Regions from separate parts of the Psychromicrobium lacuslunae genome, predicted to be linked through region 1. Evidence: riboswitches for the same ligand, from Rfam matches in the RefSeq annotation. Region 1 holds a riboswitch; each other region holds the start of a gene.
The links. Region 1 has a riboswitch for S-adenosylmethionine ahead of UM93_RS07950 (bifunctional o-acetylhomoserine/o-acetylserine sulfhydrylase). Riboswitches for the same ligand answer to the same signal wherever they lie in the genome.
Positions count from the first base shown of each region.

Region 2: another riboswitch for S-adenosylmethionine. It lies ahead of UM93_RS07410 (aminotransferase class V-fold PLP-dependent enzyme); the one in region 1 lies ahead of UM93_RS07950 (bifunctional o-acetylhomoserine/o-acetylserine sulfhydrylase).
Region 3: another riboswitch for S-adenosylmethionine. It lies ahead of UM93_RS11795 (DUF1737 domain-containing protein); the one in region 1 lies ahead of UM93_RS07950 (bifunctional o-acetylhomoserine/o-acetylserine sulfhydrylase).

Region 1 is NZ_CP011005.1:1,707,413-1,713,269, forward strand. It holds gene UM93_RS07940 (TetR/AcrR family transcriptional regulator) at 1-431, opposite strand, end outside; gene metX (homoserine O-acetyltransferase MetX) at 474-1,604, opposite strand; gene UM93_RS07950 (bifunctional o-acetylhomoserine/o-acetylserine sulfhydrylase) at 1,601-2,923, opposite strand; SAM riboswitch class IV at 2,981-3,123, opposite strand; gene UM93_RS07955 (VOC family protein) at 3,274-3,912, shown strand; gene UM93_RS07960 (CPBP family intramembrane glutamic endopeptidase) at 4,011-4,754, opposite strand; gene UM93_RS07965 (histidine phosphatase family protein) at 4,801-5,487, shown strand; gene efeU (iron uptake transporter permease EfeU) at 5,624-5,857, shown strand, end outside.
Region 2 is NZ_CP011005.1:1,588,269-1,594,125, forward strand. It holds gene aroA (3-phosphoshikimate 1-carboxyvinyltransferase) at 1-1,284, shown strand, start outside; gene rsgA (ribosome small subunit-dependent GTPase A) at 1,284-2,333, shown strand; gene hisN (histidinol-phosphatase) at 2,449-3,264, shown strand; SAM riboswitch class IV at 3,349-3,462, shown strand; gene UM93_RS07410 (aminotransferase class V-fold PLP-dependent enzyme) at 3,502-4,908, shown strand; gene UM93_RS07415 (class I SAM-dependent methyltransferase) at 5,024-5,788, shown strand.
Region 3 is NZ_CP011005.1:2,497,151-2,503,007, reverse strand. It holds gene UM93_RS11810 (alpha/beta hydrolase) at 1-485, opposite strand, end outside; gene UM93_RS11805 (O-succinylhomoserine sulfhydrylase) at 649-1,842, opposite strand; gene UM93_RS11800 (rhodanese-like domain-containing protein) at 1,839-2,240, opposite strand; gene UM93_RS11795 (DUF1737 domain-containing protein) at 2,237-2,440, opposite strand; SAM riboswitch class IV at 2,476-2,604, opposite strand; gene UM93_RS11790 (ABC transporter ATP-binding protein) at 2,654-4,525, opposite strand; gene UM93_RS11785 (aminodeoxychorismate lyase) at 4,626-5,510, opposite strand; gene UM93_RS11780 (hypothetical protein) at 5,695-5,857, opposite strand, start outside.

The sequences.
Region 1 (5,857 bases):
TCGCAGAGCAGATCGGTCACCATCATGGCGCGCTCGGCACTGAAGCCGAAGGACACTAAAATCTCGGCGCTGCTAGCAAAGACCCAGAGCAATCCGGCGGGCGGCTCCGGCAAGGCGGCGACCTCGGAAGCCAGCCCCGGAAAACGTTCGAATTGTTCCCAGACCGCGTCAGTGAGCTGCTCAAGGTGGCCTCGCCAGTCCTGAGCGGGCGTCACCGCAGGGCTTTCCAAGATCATCAGATCGACGGCCATGCTGATAAGTTCCTCCCGCGAGGCAACATGCCGGTATAAGGAGGAATGTTTCATGCCGAGTGAGTTGGCAACTTTTGCCATCGTCAGATCCTGAAAACCCACCTTGATCACGGCTCGAGCGATCAGCTCGGCCGAGGTCATGGGTGCCCGACCACGACGTCGAGGCTCTGGAGTGTCCATCTTCAGAGCATAACCTCTGTTTAGTTGATGAGATAACTCATCTCAAAAGCCACTTTGCGCGATCAGAGCAGCGATCTGTGCAGTCTCGGTCAAGAAACCGTCATGGCCAATCTCTGAAGTAATCTGATGCACCTGGACCGGCTTCGGCAAGGCGGCGGCTAGTTCGGCCATTTGGGACGGCAGGTAGAGCCGGTCAGAACTCACCGCCGCCAAGCTGAAGCGCACCCCGGAGGTGCGTTCCAGGGCAGCTCTCAGTCCTCCCCGGCCCCGGCCAAGGTCATGACTCATGAGCGCCTCAGTCAGCGTTAGGTAGCTGTTCGGATCGAAGATCTGGCTGAGTTTAGCGGCCTTGTGATCCAAATAGCTCTCCACCTGATAACGCTGCAGCCGAAGCTGCCCTGCACGCTGCGCCGAGACCGGCAACTCGCCCTGCTGGGCTTGCCGGCCGAACCGCGCGGCCAACTCACTCTCCGAGCGGTAGGAAATGTGGGCGATCCGACGAGCCAGGCCAAGGCCGTTCAGTGGCGGATCGTCCTGATAGTAGTCGCCACCTTGGTAGCGCGGATCTTGCTGGATCGCCAGGATCTGTGTTTGGGCAAGCGCTATCTGTTCAGCGGTGCTCGCAGCGCACGCCGCGAGCACAATAGCGTGCAGCACTCGTTCCGGAAAACTCACCGCCCATTCCAGGGCACGCGCGCCGCCCATCGAGCCACCGATCACGGCGTGCCAACGAGTAATGCCGAGGGCGTCAGCTAAACGTGCTTCCGCCTGCACCGAATCTCGTAGGGTCAAGAACGGGAAGCGTGAGCCCCACGGTTCGCCGTCTGGCGCGATGCTGGACGGGCCGGTGCTGCCATAACAGCCACCGAGAATATTGGCCGCAACTACGAAGTATTTTTCGGTGTCAACTGCCTTCCCCGGTCCCACCAGTTCTTGCCACCACCCCGGCTGCGCGGACTCCCCTTGCGCAGCATGAGAACTCCCGGTGAGTGCGTGCTGCACCAATACCGCATTACTGGCATCGGCGTTGAGGGTTCCCCAGGTTTCATAGGCCAGACTCGCCCCGGGCAGCACCCCCGAGACCTCAAGCGACAACGTGCCAAGCTCCAGGTAATGCAGCTGAGACACGTCGACTCCACGTAAAGCTTCGAGCGATAAATCCGAAATCGTCATCGCAGCTCGGACTTGGCCGCTCTGAAACCAGCATCCAAATCGGCCAGAATATCGGTGACGTTCTCCAACCCGACCGAGAGCCTCACCAGACCGGGCGTCACCCCGGCTTTGAGCTGCTGGGCTTCACTGAGTTGGGAATGCGTGGTGGAGGCAGGATGGATCACCAGCGAACGCACATCGCCGATATTGGCTACGTGAGAGTGTAGTTCGAGGGCATCAACAAAGCGTTTACCCGCTTCCACACCGCCGTTGATCTCGAAGGCAACCACTGCGCCGATACCCAGTGGTCCATACTTTTGCCCGCGTTCATACCAGGGGCTGGAGGGAAGTCCGGCGTAGGCCACCGAGGCCACACTTTCGTGCTCGCTCAGCCAATTCGCCACTTGCAAAGCATTGGCGACATGCCGTTCCACCCGCAAGCTCAAGGTCTCCAGGCCCTGAGCGATCAGGAAAGCGTTGAAGGGGGCCACCGCCGAGCCGAGGTCACGGAGTAACTGGACCCTGGCCTTGAGAATATAGGCCAGATTTGCTCCCAAAGCGCTACCGACGCCTAGATCCCGCGCATAAACCAAGCCGTTATAACTCTCATCGGGGGTGTTGAAGCCGGGGAACTTCTCCGGGTTCTGCGCGAAATCGAAGGTACCGCCGTCGACGATCACCCCGGCAATGGCGGTGCCATGGCCACCGAGATACTTGGTCGCGGAATGCACCACAATATCGGCACCCCACTCCAGTGGACGCACCAAATACGGGGTAGCTAGCGTGTTATCGACAATCAACGGCACGCCGACCTCATGGGCGACGGCACTGATCCCTTCAAGGTCTAAGACATCTTGGCGTGGATTCGACACCACCTCACCGAAGAAAAGCTTGGTGTTGGGCTGCACTGCCGCCCGCCACTGCTCTAAGTCATCCGGGTCCTCTACGAAAGTGACCTCGATGCCGAATCGCTTCAGGGTGTGTGCGAAGAGGTTGTAGGTGCCGCCGTAGAGACTCGGGCTGGCCACCAAATGATCACCGGCTTGAGCGATATTGAGGATTGCAAAGGTCTCGGCTGCCTGACCAGAGGCGAGCAGCAACGCTCCGACGCCGCCTTCAAGGCTGGCAATGCGCTGCTCCACCACATCCTGAGTGGGGTTACCAATCCGGGTGTAAATCGGTTCGAGCTCGGCTAGCGCAAAGCGATTCGCAGCACTCTCCGCGCTAGGGAAGACGAAGGAAGTGGTTTGGAAAATGGGTAAGGCCCGGGCACCGGTGGCCGGGTCGGGCTGCTGCCCGGCATGGATTTGTCGGGTTTCAAAAGACCAACCAGTTGTCATCGAGACTCCTCGGTTCAAGGCTCTCCCGGGTAGCCGTCATTGACGTCCCAAGAGGAGAGACCGCGCTTGCTCCCCATCTTGTGATGAGGGCCTGGTCGTCACCCGGGGCACCCCACCGCGGAGGAGGGTTGCCGTCCAGCAAGCCGGGGCAGGCGTTCCATCTAACTCACAGTCATGGAACTTTGCTGGCACTCATGACCTAACTAAAGTCTGCGGGCTTGAAGTTGGCCTTAGCAAGTAGATGAAGGGAATGTGACAGTTCATTTCCTCAGATTTACGAAGCAGCTACCGGGCTCATACTTAGGTAGCCCTTAGTCGAGACGTGCGTCACAAAGTGCAAGGATATTGCCATGCGAATGGATCACGTTTCTTACGCTTGTGAATCAGATGGATTGGCTGCCACCACGGAGCGAATCGCGGATGCTTTGGGTGTAAAGGCCGTTCGCGGTGGCGTGCATCCCCGCTTCGGCACCCGGAACATGATTATTCCGCTGACGAACCATCACTACCTTGAGGTGGTTGAGGTCTTGGACCATCCCGCCTCCGACAAAGCCCCCTTCGGCCAGGCAGTGCGAGCCCGCTCCAGCGCCGGCGGCGGTTGGATGGGTTGGTGCGTCGAGGTAGACGATCTGCTGCCGTTTGAAGAACGCCTGGGCCGCAGCGCGGTGCCCGGCAACCGAAAGTTTCCTGACGGCCAAGAACTCATCTGGCAGCAGATCGGCATTAAAGGTTTGATTGCCGACCCTCAGGTTCCTTATCTGCTCAAGTGGGAAGGCGACCCTTCACTTCACCCCTCGCTAGCGCGCCCCAGCGAGGTGAAGCTCTCGAAGCTGACCATTGCTGGCTCCGCCGAGCGAGTCACCGAATGGCTCGGCGAGTGCGTCGACAAGCCCCTAGAGGACGTCGCAGTGGAGTGGATTGCCCCACATGGCACGCCGGGCATCATGAGCGTCACCTTCGAGACCGCCAATGGCCAGGTCACCGTCTAAGTCTCGTTTCCGCCGAGTTCGCGGTTTTCTCACCAATTCGCCAGTAATTACTAGCGAAAACGAGAGGAAACCGCGAACTCGCGGCGTTAATGCGGCGGTTAGCCGAAGCCTAGCTGGCGCCCAAAGCTGAAGGCCGCAATGTCGAGTAACGCGTGCGCTATCACTAGCGGCATCACTCGCTTAGTGCGGGTGTACAGCCAGCCAAAGATCAGCCCCATTACGAAGTTGCCAACGAACGGGCCGAACCCTTGGTAGAGGTGGTAGCTGCCGCGCAATAGCGAGCTGACCACAATAGCCAGCCAGGGCTGCCAGCCGAGTTGCTTGAAGCGGGTGAGCAGAAAACCCACCACAATAACTTCCTCGACGATGGCGTTGCGGAGCGCCGAAATCACCAGCACCGGGATGGTCCACCAATAGTCGTTGAGCGAATTGGTGACAATCTGGGCGGTGATACCCAGACTGCGACCGAGGGCGTAGAGCCCCAAGGAGGGCAGACCGATCAGCACCATTAGCCCAATCCCCCAGAGCGCATCGCGTCCGGGTTTGCTGAAGTTAAAACCGATCGCGCGGAACCCGGAGCGATGTGGCCGCCAAAGCAGATAGATTGCCAGCGCCACCGGCACCAAAGCAAAGAAGTTGTCCAGCAGCTGATAGGTCAGGTCAAAGTATTCCCGGTTGATCCTCGGGGTGTTCAACTGGGCGGTGGCCTGCGAGATGGGTGCCCGACTCAGGTTTTCGACCAGATTGACGACGGCGTAAATCGCTGATTTTCCCAACGAAAGTCCGAGCACAATCAGGATTTCTACCCGCCAGCGTCGCGCCAGAGCATGAACAGTTCCCATGGCTCACATTAAACAGCTTCCAGCCCCGCGCACTACACTCAAGGACATGAGCGCGCCCCGGCAGATTATTATGCTGCGACACGGCCAGTCAGAGGCCAACCTTGACCAGAGTATTTACGACCGGATCCCCGACTACCGGATTCCGCTCACCGGATTGGGCATTGAGCAGGCAGAAAAGGCCGGCGCCGAAATCAGAAAGCAACTCGCGGGCGAAAAGGTCTGCATCTATGTTTCGCCTTATTTGCGCGCCTATCAAACACTGGAGGCGCTCGGTCTAGCGGAGCACACCGATCGGATTTTCGAAGAACCACGACTCCGTGAACAGGACTGGGCCAACTTCCAGAACCCTGAGGACATTGCCGAGCAGAAGGAGCTACGCAATGCCTACGGGCACTTCTTCTACCGCTTTCGCGACGGCGAATCCGGCTCGGATGTCTATGATCGGATCTCCTCGTTCCTCGAGACGCTCTATCGGCACTGGAGCCGGCCGGACTACGCGCCAAATACCCTGCTCATCACCCACGGGCTGACCATGAGACTGTTCTGCATGCGCTGGTTCCACTGGTCGGTCGAATATTTCGAATCGCTCAATAACCCGGAGAATGCCGAAATCCGCTCCCTCATCCGGCAACCAGCTGGCCGCTATCTCCTTACCCCCGGCTTCCAGCAGTGGAAACCGGTAGCTCCTAATCAGACGGTTTTGCAGGGCGCAGCTCCAGTTAAACCCAGCTAGCGCAGCCGATCCTCACCAATAGCGCATTCAGGCATGACTTAATTAGGACCAAAGCCTAGTTTGAGGGTAGCCTTACCTTGGTTTATTCTCGCTCGACCTAGTTTCGGCTGGTTTCTTTCGCCCTCGGAGTCCGTCCTTGCTCGCTACCCTCGTCATTGGCCTACGTGAAGGCTTGGAAGCCGCGATGATCGTTGGCATTATTGCCGCCTTCCTGAAACGCCATGGCAGAGGACTCGGCGCAATGTGGCTTGGCGTCGCCACGGCACTTGCCATCAGCATCGGCGTCGGACTCACCCTTGAACTGATTGCCGCATCGCTGCCGCAAGCTCAGCAGGAAGGGATGGAGAGCATCATCGGTGCCATCGCAGTG
Region 2 (5,857 bases), 120 kb from region 1:
ACGGCAGCTGCACCGCTTGACGCTGAGCTCACAGTCCCCGGCTCCAAGTCGCTCACCAATCGCTATTTGATCTTAGCGGCGCTTGCCGACTCGCCCTCGCGCTTACGAAAGCCGCTCCACTCCAGAGACTCCGCACTGATGATCGGTGCACTCCGCGCCCTGGGTGCGGAAATTCGGGAAGTTGCGGGTTCTGGCAGCTACGGATCAGATCTGTCCGTTACCCCCATTCCGGACGGCCATCGACTAGCCCAAGACACCACGATCGACTGCGGCCTGGCCGGCACCGTGATGCGATTCGTGCCCCCGGTCGCTGCTTTGGTGCAGGGCTCGGTACGGTTCGATGGTGACCCACAGGCCCGGAAACGGCCAATGGGGCCGGTCCTTAGCGCCTTGCGAGCGCTCGGCGTCAAGCTCGACGAAGCGGACAGTCTGCCCTTTTCGCTCGATGCCAGTGGCAGCGTGCGAGGCGGCTATGTAGCTCTCGACGCTTCCGGCTCCTCCCAATTTGTCTCGGCACTGCTATTAGCTGCGCCGCGGTTCGTCGATGGTCTGCACATCGAGCACATCGGCAAGCCGGTGCCGAGCCTCGATCACATCGCCATGAGCGTGCGGTTATTGCGCGAATCCGGTATTGAGGTGGACGATTCGGTGCCTCATCACTGGCGGGTCTCCCCCGGCAGCATTCCAGGCTTCGATCGCCTGGTCGAGCAAGACCTTTCCAATGCCGGACCCTTTTTGGCCGCTGCTTTGGTCACCCGAGGCACCGTCCGGATACCGCACTGGCCGGTCGGCACCAGCCAGGTTGGCGACGAATGGCGCAATATTTTGCCGGCCTTCGGTGCCGAGGTGACTCTCGACGGCGACACTTTGGTTGTTACCGGCGGCGCCCAAATCAGGGGCGTTGAACTAGCCGACACCTCCGAACTTGCGCCGACCGTGGCCGCCCTCTGCGCACTCGCTGATTCCCCCAGTAGATTGACCGGGATCGCACACTTACGCGGTCATGAGACCGATAGGCTCGCGGCTCTGGTGGCCGAGATCAACGGTCTTGGTGGCGATGTTGAGGAAATAGCTGACGGCTTGATTATTAGGCCACGGCCGCTGCACGGTGGCCTGTTTCGCAGTTATGAAGATCATCGAATGGCAACTGCTGGGGCGATTATCGGCTTAGCCGTGCCCGGCGTCGAGATTGACGACATCGGCACAACAGCCAAAACTATGCCGGAATTTCCCCAATTGTGGCAGCATATGCTCGCTCCGCAGGCCCTTGAGCGAGCGAACTAATGCCACGTGAGTGGGATGAATCCGATGTTCGGATCAGACCGAACAAAAAGGGCAGTCGGCCTCGTACCAAGGATCGCCCCGCTCATCAGGATGCACTGATCGGCCGGATCATCACCGTTGACCGCGGCCGTTATACCGCCATAGTCGATGAAGCCACCGACCAAGAACGGACGCTAGTCGCCGCCCGTGCCAGGGAGCTCCGTCGCTCCCCCGTCGTGGTCGGCGACTTTGTTGCCTTGGTCGGCGATGTCTCAGGCGAGCCCGACACGCTGGCGCGGCTGGTTCGGATTGAGCAGCGCCGCACCGTGCTGCGTCGTTCCGCTGATGACTCAGACCCGGTGGAGCGGGTGCTCGTCGCCAATGCCGACCAGCTGGTCATCGTGGTTGCCGCCGCTAGCCCGGAGCCTCGCACCGGCTTTATCGATCGGGCCCTGGTGGCAGCTTATGACGCGGGAATCGAGCCCCTGCTGCTGATCACCAAAACCGACGTCAAGGAGCCAACCGCACTGCTGGAGCACTACCAACAGCTGGATCTGAAAATTTTACTCAGCCGCACTACTGCGGAGCAGGCTGCAAGTGGCTCGGCAAGATTGGTTAGCGACGCGGTACAGCAGTTGCACGCCGAGTTGGACGGTAAGGTTTCGGTGCTGGTCGGGCATTCCGGCGTCGGGAAGTCCACCATGGTGAATGCCCTCACCGGCTCACAACGCGCCACCGGAGGGGTTAACACGGTCACCGGACGGGGCAGACATACCTCATCCTCAGCACTCGCTTTGCGCCTGGAAGCGGCAGCGCCCGGGAGCTGGATCATCGACACCCCGGGAATTCGATCATTCGGCCTGGCCCATGTGGATGCCAACCGCATCCTGCACGCTTTCGAAGATCTTGAGCCTGGCATAGCGGACTGCCCGCGCGGTTGCCGGCACGATGAAGCCGCCCCGGAATGCGGCTTGGACGCCTGGGTGGCCGGCGGTCAAGCCGGCCAGGGCGGACCCGCGCGGCTAATCTCCTACCGCCGCCTGCTCAGTGCGATCCGTGCCGTGCAATGACTTTCAGTGCCGCTCCATTACTTTCAGTGAGCTCAGACCGCTAAAACCTCACCGATCCGGGGCTTTCCCTCTCCGCCTCCCCGAAATCTGTAGCATCTCGGGATAGCGTGAGGACATGACATTGCACCTTCAGGGCTATAACGACGACCTTCGTCTGGCCCATGTGCTAGCCGATTCAGTGGATGCACAGACCATGAGCCGGTTCAAAGCGCTCGATCTGACCATTGAAACGAAACCCGATTTAACCCCGGTGACCGACGCTGATAAGGACGCCGAGGACGCCATCCGAAGCCAGCTTTCCAGAGTCCGACCGCGGGACGCCGTGTTAGGCGAAGAATTCGGTAGCAGTGGTCATGGTTCACGGCGCTGGATTATCGACCCGATTGATGGAACGAAGAATTTCATTCGAGGGGTCCCGGTCTGGGCCACCTTGATCTCGCTGGTGGACGAAGGCGTACCCGTGCTGGGCGTGGTGAGCGCACCGGCGCTGGGAAAGCGCTGGTGGGCCGCGAAAGGGACCGGAGCCTTCACCGGAAAATCGCTTGCCGCAGCCTCCCGGATCAGGGTCTCCAATGTTTCTAAGCTCTCCGACGCCTCTGTTTCCTATTCTTCGCTCAACGGTTGGCGGGAGCGCGGTAATCAGGAACAGTTCCTGGAGTTGCTTGAGACCACCTGGCGAAGCAGGGCATATGGTGATTTCTGGTCCTATTGTCTGGTCGCTGAGGGTGCCGTCGACATCGCCTGCGAACCTTCGCTCAATCTCTACGATATGGCTGCCTTGGTCCCCATTGTCACCGAAGCTGGCGGACGCTTCACTTCGCTGGAGGGCGCGGACGGACCATTCGGCGGCAACGCACTGGCCACCAATGGTATTTTGCACTCCGAGACGCTCCGGCTACTCAATCCCGAGCTAGACGATCTACTGAGCTAACCTGGTTAGCTGGCTAACTAACCTGGGGCGATTGTGACGTAACAGATTATTCCCCGGGCGATTGATCCGTTTAAGCTACTCATAGGTCACGAGTGCCAGCGCTAAACCCCGGTTTGCTGGCCGGCAACCCTCCTTTCGCGGTGGGGTGCCCCGGGTGACGACCTGGTCGATATCAAAAGATACCGGCAAGCGCGGACCCCCGATCTTGGCATCGAGGGCCTCTCAGTGGAGGATTAAATGAGTGCTGTCAGTACCGTCACGTTTCAGCAATTAGCAACCCTTGAAGACCATCAGTCGGTCGCTACAATCCAAGCCCTACAACCGGTGGTGGGCGCCGGTTTACTCGCCCCCTTGGTGCAAGGCGGTGAAGCCCGCTACGTCAACCTCGATTATGCAGCCTCGGCCCCGGCCCTAGCTTCAGTTGCTGAGTATCTCAATGAGATTCTGCCGTACTACGCCAGCGTGCACCGCGGCGCCGGTTACAGTTCTCAAATCAGCACCTCGGTCTATGAGAATTCCCGCCATATCGTGCGGGATTTCGTCAATGCCCGGCCCGATGACACAGTGATTTTCACTCGGAACACCACGGATGCCCTCAATCTTTTGGCGCGCTGCCTGCCCGCCCAAGGCGAGGTGCTCTATCTCGATATTGAGCACCACGCGAATTTGTTGCCCTGGCAACATGTCCCGCATCGCAGCGTGCTGGCCGGAGAAAGCATCGCGGAGACGATTCAGACCCTGGAACAAGAATTCAGCTTGGGCGGGGTTTCACTGCTAGCCATCACTGGCGCTTCGAATGTCACCGGCGAAGTGCTGCCGATCGCGGAACTCACCTCACTGGCGCATCGACATGGCGCCCGGATTGTGGTGGACGCCGCACAGCTAGCACCGCACCGCGCGATTGACGTGAGCGGCTGGGAGGTGGATTATCTGGCCTTTTCTGGGCATAAATTGTATGCCCCGTTCGGCTCGGGAGTACTGGTTGGACGCGCCGACTGGTTAGATACTGGTGTTCCGCTGCTTTTCGGCGGCGGTGCGGTCAAAGAGGTAAGACTGGATACGGTGAGTTGGGCTGAGGGACCGGCTCGGCACGAAGGTGGCAGCCCCAATGTGCTGGGCGCGGCTACTCTCGCCAAAGCCGCGGAGGTGCTCTCCGGGCTCAATCAAGCAGCTTGGCAGCGTCATGAACAGGATCTCCGCGAGAGTCTTGTCCGAGGCCTGGAACAAATCCCCGGCGTCAGCATTCACCGGCTTTTCAAGGATTCGGATAGCTATCCAAATAGCGGCAGTATCGGCGTGGTCAACTTTTCGGTCTCCGGCTATGACTCAGGCTTTGTCGCTGCTTACCTTTCCGCCGAGTTCGCGATCGGGGTCCGTGATGGACGTTTTTGCGCTCATCCCTTGCTACGACGCCTTGGCCTGCCCACCGGATCGCTACGCGCCAGTTTCGGCCTAGGCTCACAAGGTGAGGACGCTCAGCGGCTGATTGACGGCGTGCGCAAATTAGTTGAGCACGGCCCGTCCGGGGACTACCTAGTGGAAAGTGGCCGCTGGGTGCCAGCTAACGACTTCAGGGCTTTCCCCAGCTGGGCGCCAAATACTCCGGGCACCGCTGGCGCGGCTCCCTGCGTGGTGACTGAGTAGTTAGTGACTGAGTAGCTAGTGACAGAGTAATTGGTGACAGAGTAGTTTCTGCCGCCCTCAGCAGTGCTGATAGCTCGCCAGGATATTCTGGACTAATGCTCTTGAGGTATCACCGTTGAAGCCGGTCAAAGGCCCTAAAATCGCACCGGAACGACGCGTAGAGCTCGCCGCCGCCTTCCTGAGCGGCGGCGAGCTCTACGATCGGGTGCGACCAAGTTACCCCGTACACAGCGCCTCCTGGCTGATCCCTGAGCATGCAATGGAGGTAATCGATCTGGGCGCCGGCACTGGAAAGTTCACCGAACGATTAGTGGCTCATGGACTCAGCGTGACAGCTGTTGACCCCTCAGCGGATATGTTGCAGCAACTCAGCAACCGCTTGTCGATGGTTCGTACTGTAGTTGGCACCGCCGAGCAGTTTCCCTTGCCGAGTAGCAGCACCGACGCGGTTTTTGTAGCTCAAGCCTGGCATTGGTTCGATGCCAGCGCGGCGAGCGCTGAAATTGCTCGGGTACTCCGTCCGGGCGGCAGGCTAGGTTTGCTCTGGAATCAGCTAGACGTTCGGATTCCCTGGGTACACCGACTCTCCCGAATCATGCATGCTGGGGACGTGCATCGGCCCGAGGCCAGACCAGCAATTGGTCCGCAGTTCGGCCCAGCCACAGCGCACCTTTCACACTGGGCGCAGGAATTGACGACTGAAGACTTGATTGAATTGGTAAAGTCCCGCAGCTATTACCTGCGCGCCTCGGAGCAGAGCAGGTCTCGGGTGCTCAATAACCTGGATTGGTATCTCTTCGAGCATTTGAACTACCGGCGCGGGCAACTCATCGAACTGCCCTACCTAACCCTGGCCTGGCGGGCCGACAAACTGGCCTAGGCGACACACCGAAGCCAAAAGACTGATTGCGGGATCCAGTAGAAGTTTCTATTATTAGGCATACCGAAA
Region 3 (5,857 bases), 790 kb from region 1:
TCGGCGGCCTGGGCAGCTGTCCACACCAGGCCGGCATAGCAATCTTCAACCGGGGCCGGGTGTGGGTGCTCCGGGGCTAAGCGGTATTCCACCGATACGAGCGTGACGCCATACTGTTCAACCCAGTCCACTTGCTGCTCCGAGATGGCGTACCTGGTGCCCACCACCATGCCGCCGCCATGAATGTAATAGAGCGCCGGGCGCGGACCACTGAACTCGGTGGATCGCAGCACCAGTAACTTAATATCGGGTGAACCCTCCGGTCCTGGCGCCTGGTATTCCTGAGTTTCGATGGCCCGGCCGACGAGCAGCGCATCAAGCTCAATTGATTGATCGATGGCCCTGATCTGCTCGATCCTGTCAAGGCTCAGCGGCGGGATGCCGAGCTCCGGGTTGGCCTGCAAGAGCGCCGCCAACTCGGGATCGTAACTGGGACGCTTGAGACTGGCGGGAGCATCCTGCGCGGTGGGTTCATTGAGGGACACGAGAGTTCCTTTGCTCGATCTGATTTACTCTTATCCTTATCCTGCCGCTTAGCCGGACCGTGCGGTACCGCCGCAGCGGTGCAGCTTCGGAGTCGCTAACCGCCAATTGGCGGCTAGCTGGCGAGCGCCAGACGAGCAAGTTCTCAGAGTTCCTCGGTTCGACTCAAAGCTTCGCCAAGGCCTGGCTCAGGTCCGCCCGCAAATCGTTGAGATCTTCTAACCCGACCGAAAGCCGCACCACACCGTCGCCCAGGCCGATGGCGGCCCGGCCTTCCGGCCCCATTGCACGGTGCGTGGTGGTGGCCGGGTGGGTGATCAAGGATTTCGAGTCGCCGAGGTTATTCGAAATATCGATCACCTCGAGGGCGTTCAGTAGTGCGAAGGCCTCCGTTTTGCCGCCGCGCAGCGCGAAGGTCAGCACGGTACCGCCCGCCGTCATTTGCTGGGACGCCAGCTTGTACTGTGGATGAGACTTCAATAACGGGTACCTCACCCACTCCACAGCGGGCTGCGCCTCCAGGAATTCCGCCAGCGCCAGCGCCGAAGCGCAGGAATGATTGACCCGCAGCGAGAGCGTTTCCAGCCCTTTGGTGAGCACCCAGGCATTGAAGGAGGAGAGCGCCGGGCCGGTGTGCCGCATGAGCTGTTTCACCGGACCGTCGATGAATTCCTTGCTGCCCAGGATCGCGCCGCCCATCACCCGGCCCTGGCCGTCAATGTGCTTGGTGCCGGAGTAAACCACGATGTCAGCGCCGAGATCGGTGCAGCGTTGCAGCAACGGAGTGGCAAAGACATTATCGGCCACCACCTGGGCACCGGCGGCGTGCGCTAGCTCGCAGACCGCGCGGATATCGACGATCTCCTGCATTGGGTTGGAGGGAGATTCGAAGAACACCGCCGTGGTCGGCACCGAGAGCGCTTCCTTCCACTGCTCCAGATCTGGGCCGTCCACGAAGACGGTTTCGACGCCCCAGCGCGGCAGGATTTCATTCAAGATCACAAAACAGGAACCGAAGAGGGATCGGGAAGCAACCACCCGATCCCCGGCAGCAAGCAATGCACCGAGGGCAACAAACACCGCCGACATGCCAGAGGCAGTCGCGAAGCAAGCTTCGGTACCCTCCAACAGCCGCAGTCGTTCTTGGAAGGTCGCCACCGTCGGATTGCCATAACGAGAATAGACGAAGCGCTCATCCTCACCAGTGAAGGCCCGCTCTGCGGCCTCGGCAGAGTCATAGACGAAACCCGAATTGATGAAGATCGCCTCCGAGGTTTCGAAGAAGCCGGTGCGGTCTAAGCCGCCACGTACCGCCTGAGTGTCGGCGGCCCAGTCGGAGGCTAAGGGGTTGAAGCTCATGCGCCCTTCTTCCAAGGCAACTTGCGGTTCTTCCAGCCGTTGACGACTCGATCACCGTAGGCATCGGGTACTCCTTCGAAGCCTTCCAGGACATTGAAGGAGGTGAAACCGGCCTCGGTGGCCGCCTCGGCGGCCGAGATCGAGCGGGCGCCGGAACGACAGAGGAAAACCAGCTCAGCCTCGGCTGGCACGGTCTGCTGTAACTGAGCGAGGAAATCCGTATTCCAAACCCCGCCAGCCAGATTCCACTGCACAAAGCGCGGTTCTGCTTCGATGCTCGAAGTGTCCGGCACCCCGATGAGTTGCCACTCCGCCTCGGTCCGCACATCGACCAGTACGGCCCCGTCGGAAACCTTCTGCCAAGCCTGTTCTGGGGTGAGATCGCCCGCGTAGCTCATTGCGCCGACTCCGATCCCACAGTGGCGTTAAAGCCGGGCAGCACCACAGCTTGAGCAGCGATTACCTGGCCGCCGTTGGAGGTCACCGAGGGGCTGCCGTACAGCACGTATCCTTCGGCAATCGCGTCGCTGACTCTCTGACAGAAGGCGTGGTCATCGGGACCGGTCAGCAACCGGTAGGTAAGGGGGGCGTCAGCCATTAGATTCTCCTTTTGCGTCGGAGCAAGCCGGAGCGATTCCACGCTTGCAACCTCAATACGTTGCCGAGTACTCACCTGAGGCACCCCACCGGAATCGAGGGTTGCCGGCCAGCAAGTCAGGGCAGTGCAACCAAGTCTTTGGTTGCGCGCTGGCGCTCATTACTCATCGTCAAAGTAGCACAAAGTGGGCCGAGCCTTGGCATGCTAGTGACTTTATTGCGAGGCTTGACTGCTTGCCTGTTCCCGGTAGAGAGCCGCATACCGCCCCGCTGCGGCGAGCAGTTCCTGATGACTGCCGGATTCCACAATCCGACCCTGTTCGACGACGAAAATCACGTCTGCCGAGACCACGGTGGAGAGTCGATGCGCAATCGCTACCGTGGTTCGACCATGCGAAGCGGTTTCCAGCGCGGCCTGCACGACGCGTTCTGAGATCGAATCGAGTGCACTAGTGGCCTCATCGAGGACCAGTACCGCAGGGTCTTTCAACAACACTCGGGCAATCGCGATCCGCTGCTTCTCGCCACCGGAGAGTCGATAACCGCGCTCGCCGACCAGGGTATCGAAACCCTCCGGGAAGCTCATGATGGTCGAATAAATATTGGCCTGTTGGGTGGCTTGGTCGAGTTCCTGCTGACTGGCGTCGGGCTTGGCGTATCGCAGATTGTCGGCGATGCTGGCGTGGAAGAGATAGGTCTCTTGAGAGACGATGCCGATGTGGGACACCAAGGAGTTCTGCTTGAGTTCCCGAACATCCACACCGGCGAATTCGATGCTGCCAGAGCTTGCCTCGTAGAGCCTCGGGATCAGATACGAAATGGTAGTTTTTCCGGCACCCGAGGACCCTACGAAGGCGGCGAACTGCCCGGGTTCAATGCTGAAAGAAATGCGGTCCAGAGTGGGGCGTTCTTCTGGCTGGGCGTCGGGGTAAGCGAAGCTGACTTCTTTGAAGCGGATACCGCCTAGCCGGGTGTCCCTTGGCAGTTCCACCGCCTCGGGCCGGTCGGCGATGGCTGGGGTGAGGTCGAGGTATTCGAAGATCCGAGCGAAAAGTGCCCCGGAGGTTTGTAAGTCGAGGGCCACTCGCATCAGGCTGGTGAGCGGGAAAAGCAGTCGAGCCTGCACCGTGGTGAAGGCGACGATGGTGCCAGCGGTGATGGCCTGAGCGCCGTTATCGACGAGCAGCCCGGCTACCAGGTAAACAATCGCCGGAATCGAGGAGAGGAAGATCGTGACAATGGCGAAGAACCATTGCCCGCTCATCGCCTGACGAACCTGCAACGCTATTTGTTTACGGTTCTCGGCAGAGTATCTATCGATCTCGGCGCCCTGCATGGTGAAGCTTTTCGCCAATAGAATGCCCGAGACGCTCAGGGTCTCCTGGGTGATGGCCGACATTTCGGAGAGCGATTCCTGGGTTTGGGTGGCAATTTTTGCCCTGACCTTGCCGACCTTGCGTTGCGCGATCACCAGGATCGGCATCAGCACGACGGCGACCACGGTGAGCTGCCAGTTCAACAGCAGCATCGCCACGAAAGCAGCTATTACTGTCACGGTGTTACCTAAGACCGCCGTCACGGTATTGGTGAGCACGCTGGCGACGCCGCCGACGTCGTTCTGTAAGCGCGACTGGATGACGCCGGTTTTAGTGCGGGTGAAAAAGCTCAGATCCATGGCCTGCAGGTGCCCGAAGAGCTTGACCCGGAGTGCCCCCATCACGCGGTTGCCGACCGAGGAAGTCAAATAGGTTTGCCAGACGCCGAGCAGCGCCGAGCCGATATAGACCAGGATCATCGCGGCGACAATAATGCCCAGGGCGGTCAGATCGGGTTTACCTGCGGGCGGAAACAGACCTTCATCAAAGGCTCGCTGGGTGAGCAGCGGCGGCACCACAGAAAGACCAGCACCGACCAAGACGAGGCAGGCGGTGAGGATCAGCGCACGGCGATGCGGTGCGAACAGGCCGTAAACCCGGCGAAAGAGATGTGGGATCTTTGGCGCCTGGGCATTGGCGGCGCGCTGCGCCTCTTCGTCGCTGCCGCTCAGTCGGCCGCCACGCACGCCGGCTGCTCGCATTCCGCTCATTGCGGCGCCCCCTTTTTTGGTCTTCGGTGGATTGGTGGCCCCCGTCGGGGCTGTTCTGGAGTTTCGGCCCTGGGCTGCCGGAGATAGCAGGTCGAGGGGGTTACTCGGTGCTGGCTAGGATGGCCGAGAGTTCCGCGGTCAATTCGGCCCGCTGGGTATCCTCGCCGATCTGCTGGCCGTCGATACTATTGATCGGCGCGAGCAATCGCACGCTGGAAATCAGCCAAGCAGCGTCTGCTTCGTAGAGGTGCTTCGGTTCGAGCGGACCATACCCCAGTTGCCAACCGGCCCGCTGCGCGGCAGCGAAAAGCGCGCCCTGGGTGGTGCCGGGCAGAATGCCGGAATCCAACTGCGGGGTGATCAGCCGCTTCAGCTGGCTGCCGTTCTCCTCGGAGACCTTAGCGATTAACACCGACGAAGTCGGCCCCTCAAGGACCCGACCGTCCGCGCTGGTGAAGATCACGTCATCGGCGCCGTGCTGTTGGGCGTAGCGTAGCGCTGCCATATTGACTGCATAGGAGAGGGTCTTGGCGCCGAGTAACAACCAAGGAGCACGTAACGCCACCTCGGAGTCGTAACCGCGATCGAGCAGGATGACGGTGAGGCCGCGCTCGCGCTGTTGCTTGCCGAGCGCGGGTAGCGGCGAAACCTGCACCCAGGCAGTGGCCTGCTTCGCGCCTTCAACTCCGCGGGTGACCAGTAGCTTCACCACCGCTTCCGGCTGATCAAACTCGGCCAGCGCGGTATCGATAGCGGCACGCCACTGCTCGGCTGTGGGGATCTCGAGCTCCAGCAAGGTAGCAGAGGAGGCGAGCCGGTCCAGGTGAGCCTGAATCTTCTTGGGCTTGTTCTCGACCGCGAGTAACGATTCAAAGATGCCGTCGCCACGAGTGGCGCCCAGGTCGGTGGCGAAGAGCTGGGGCTGGTTCGCGTCGGCGATCCGACCAGCCGGGAAATCTGAGTCAATGAAGACGAGTACGGTCATTGCTTTAGCGTACTATCGCCCGGGATGCCCTGTGATTCTTGCGTCGACGAGATACCAGTGTTCGATGTTCATAAGTTGCTCCTAGGCGTCAAAGTGTCCTTGGCCTAAGCCGCGACCTTCGGATAGCGCAGTGGAACTGTTTTTTGGGGCAAATAGCTTGTTTTTACCCAAACTCCAGTAGATATTATTTTTTCAGGGTTAGATTCCGACGTTTCATTTCTTTCCTTGCTTCTTCGGCGAGGACTGGATCTTTGAGTGCTTTTCCTAGGAATTCAGGAATTCGGACGTCTCGACTTCTTCGCAAATAACGAGGAATTATCGACTTTCGATAATCAACCTGACTTTCA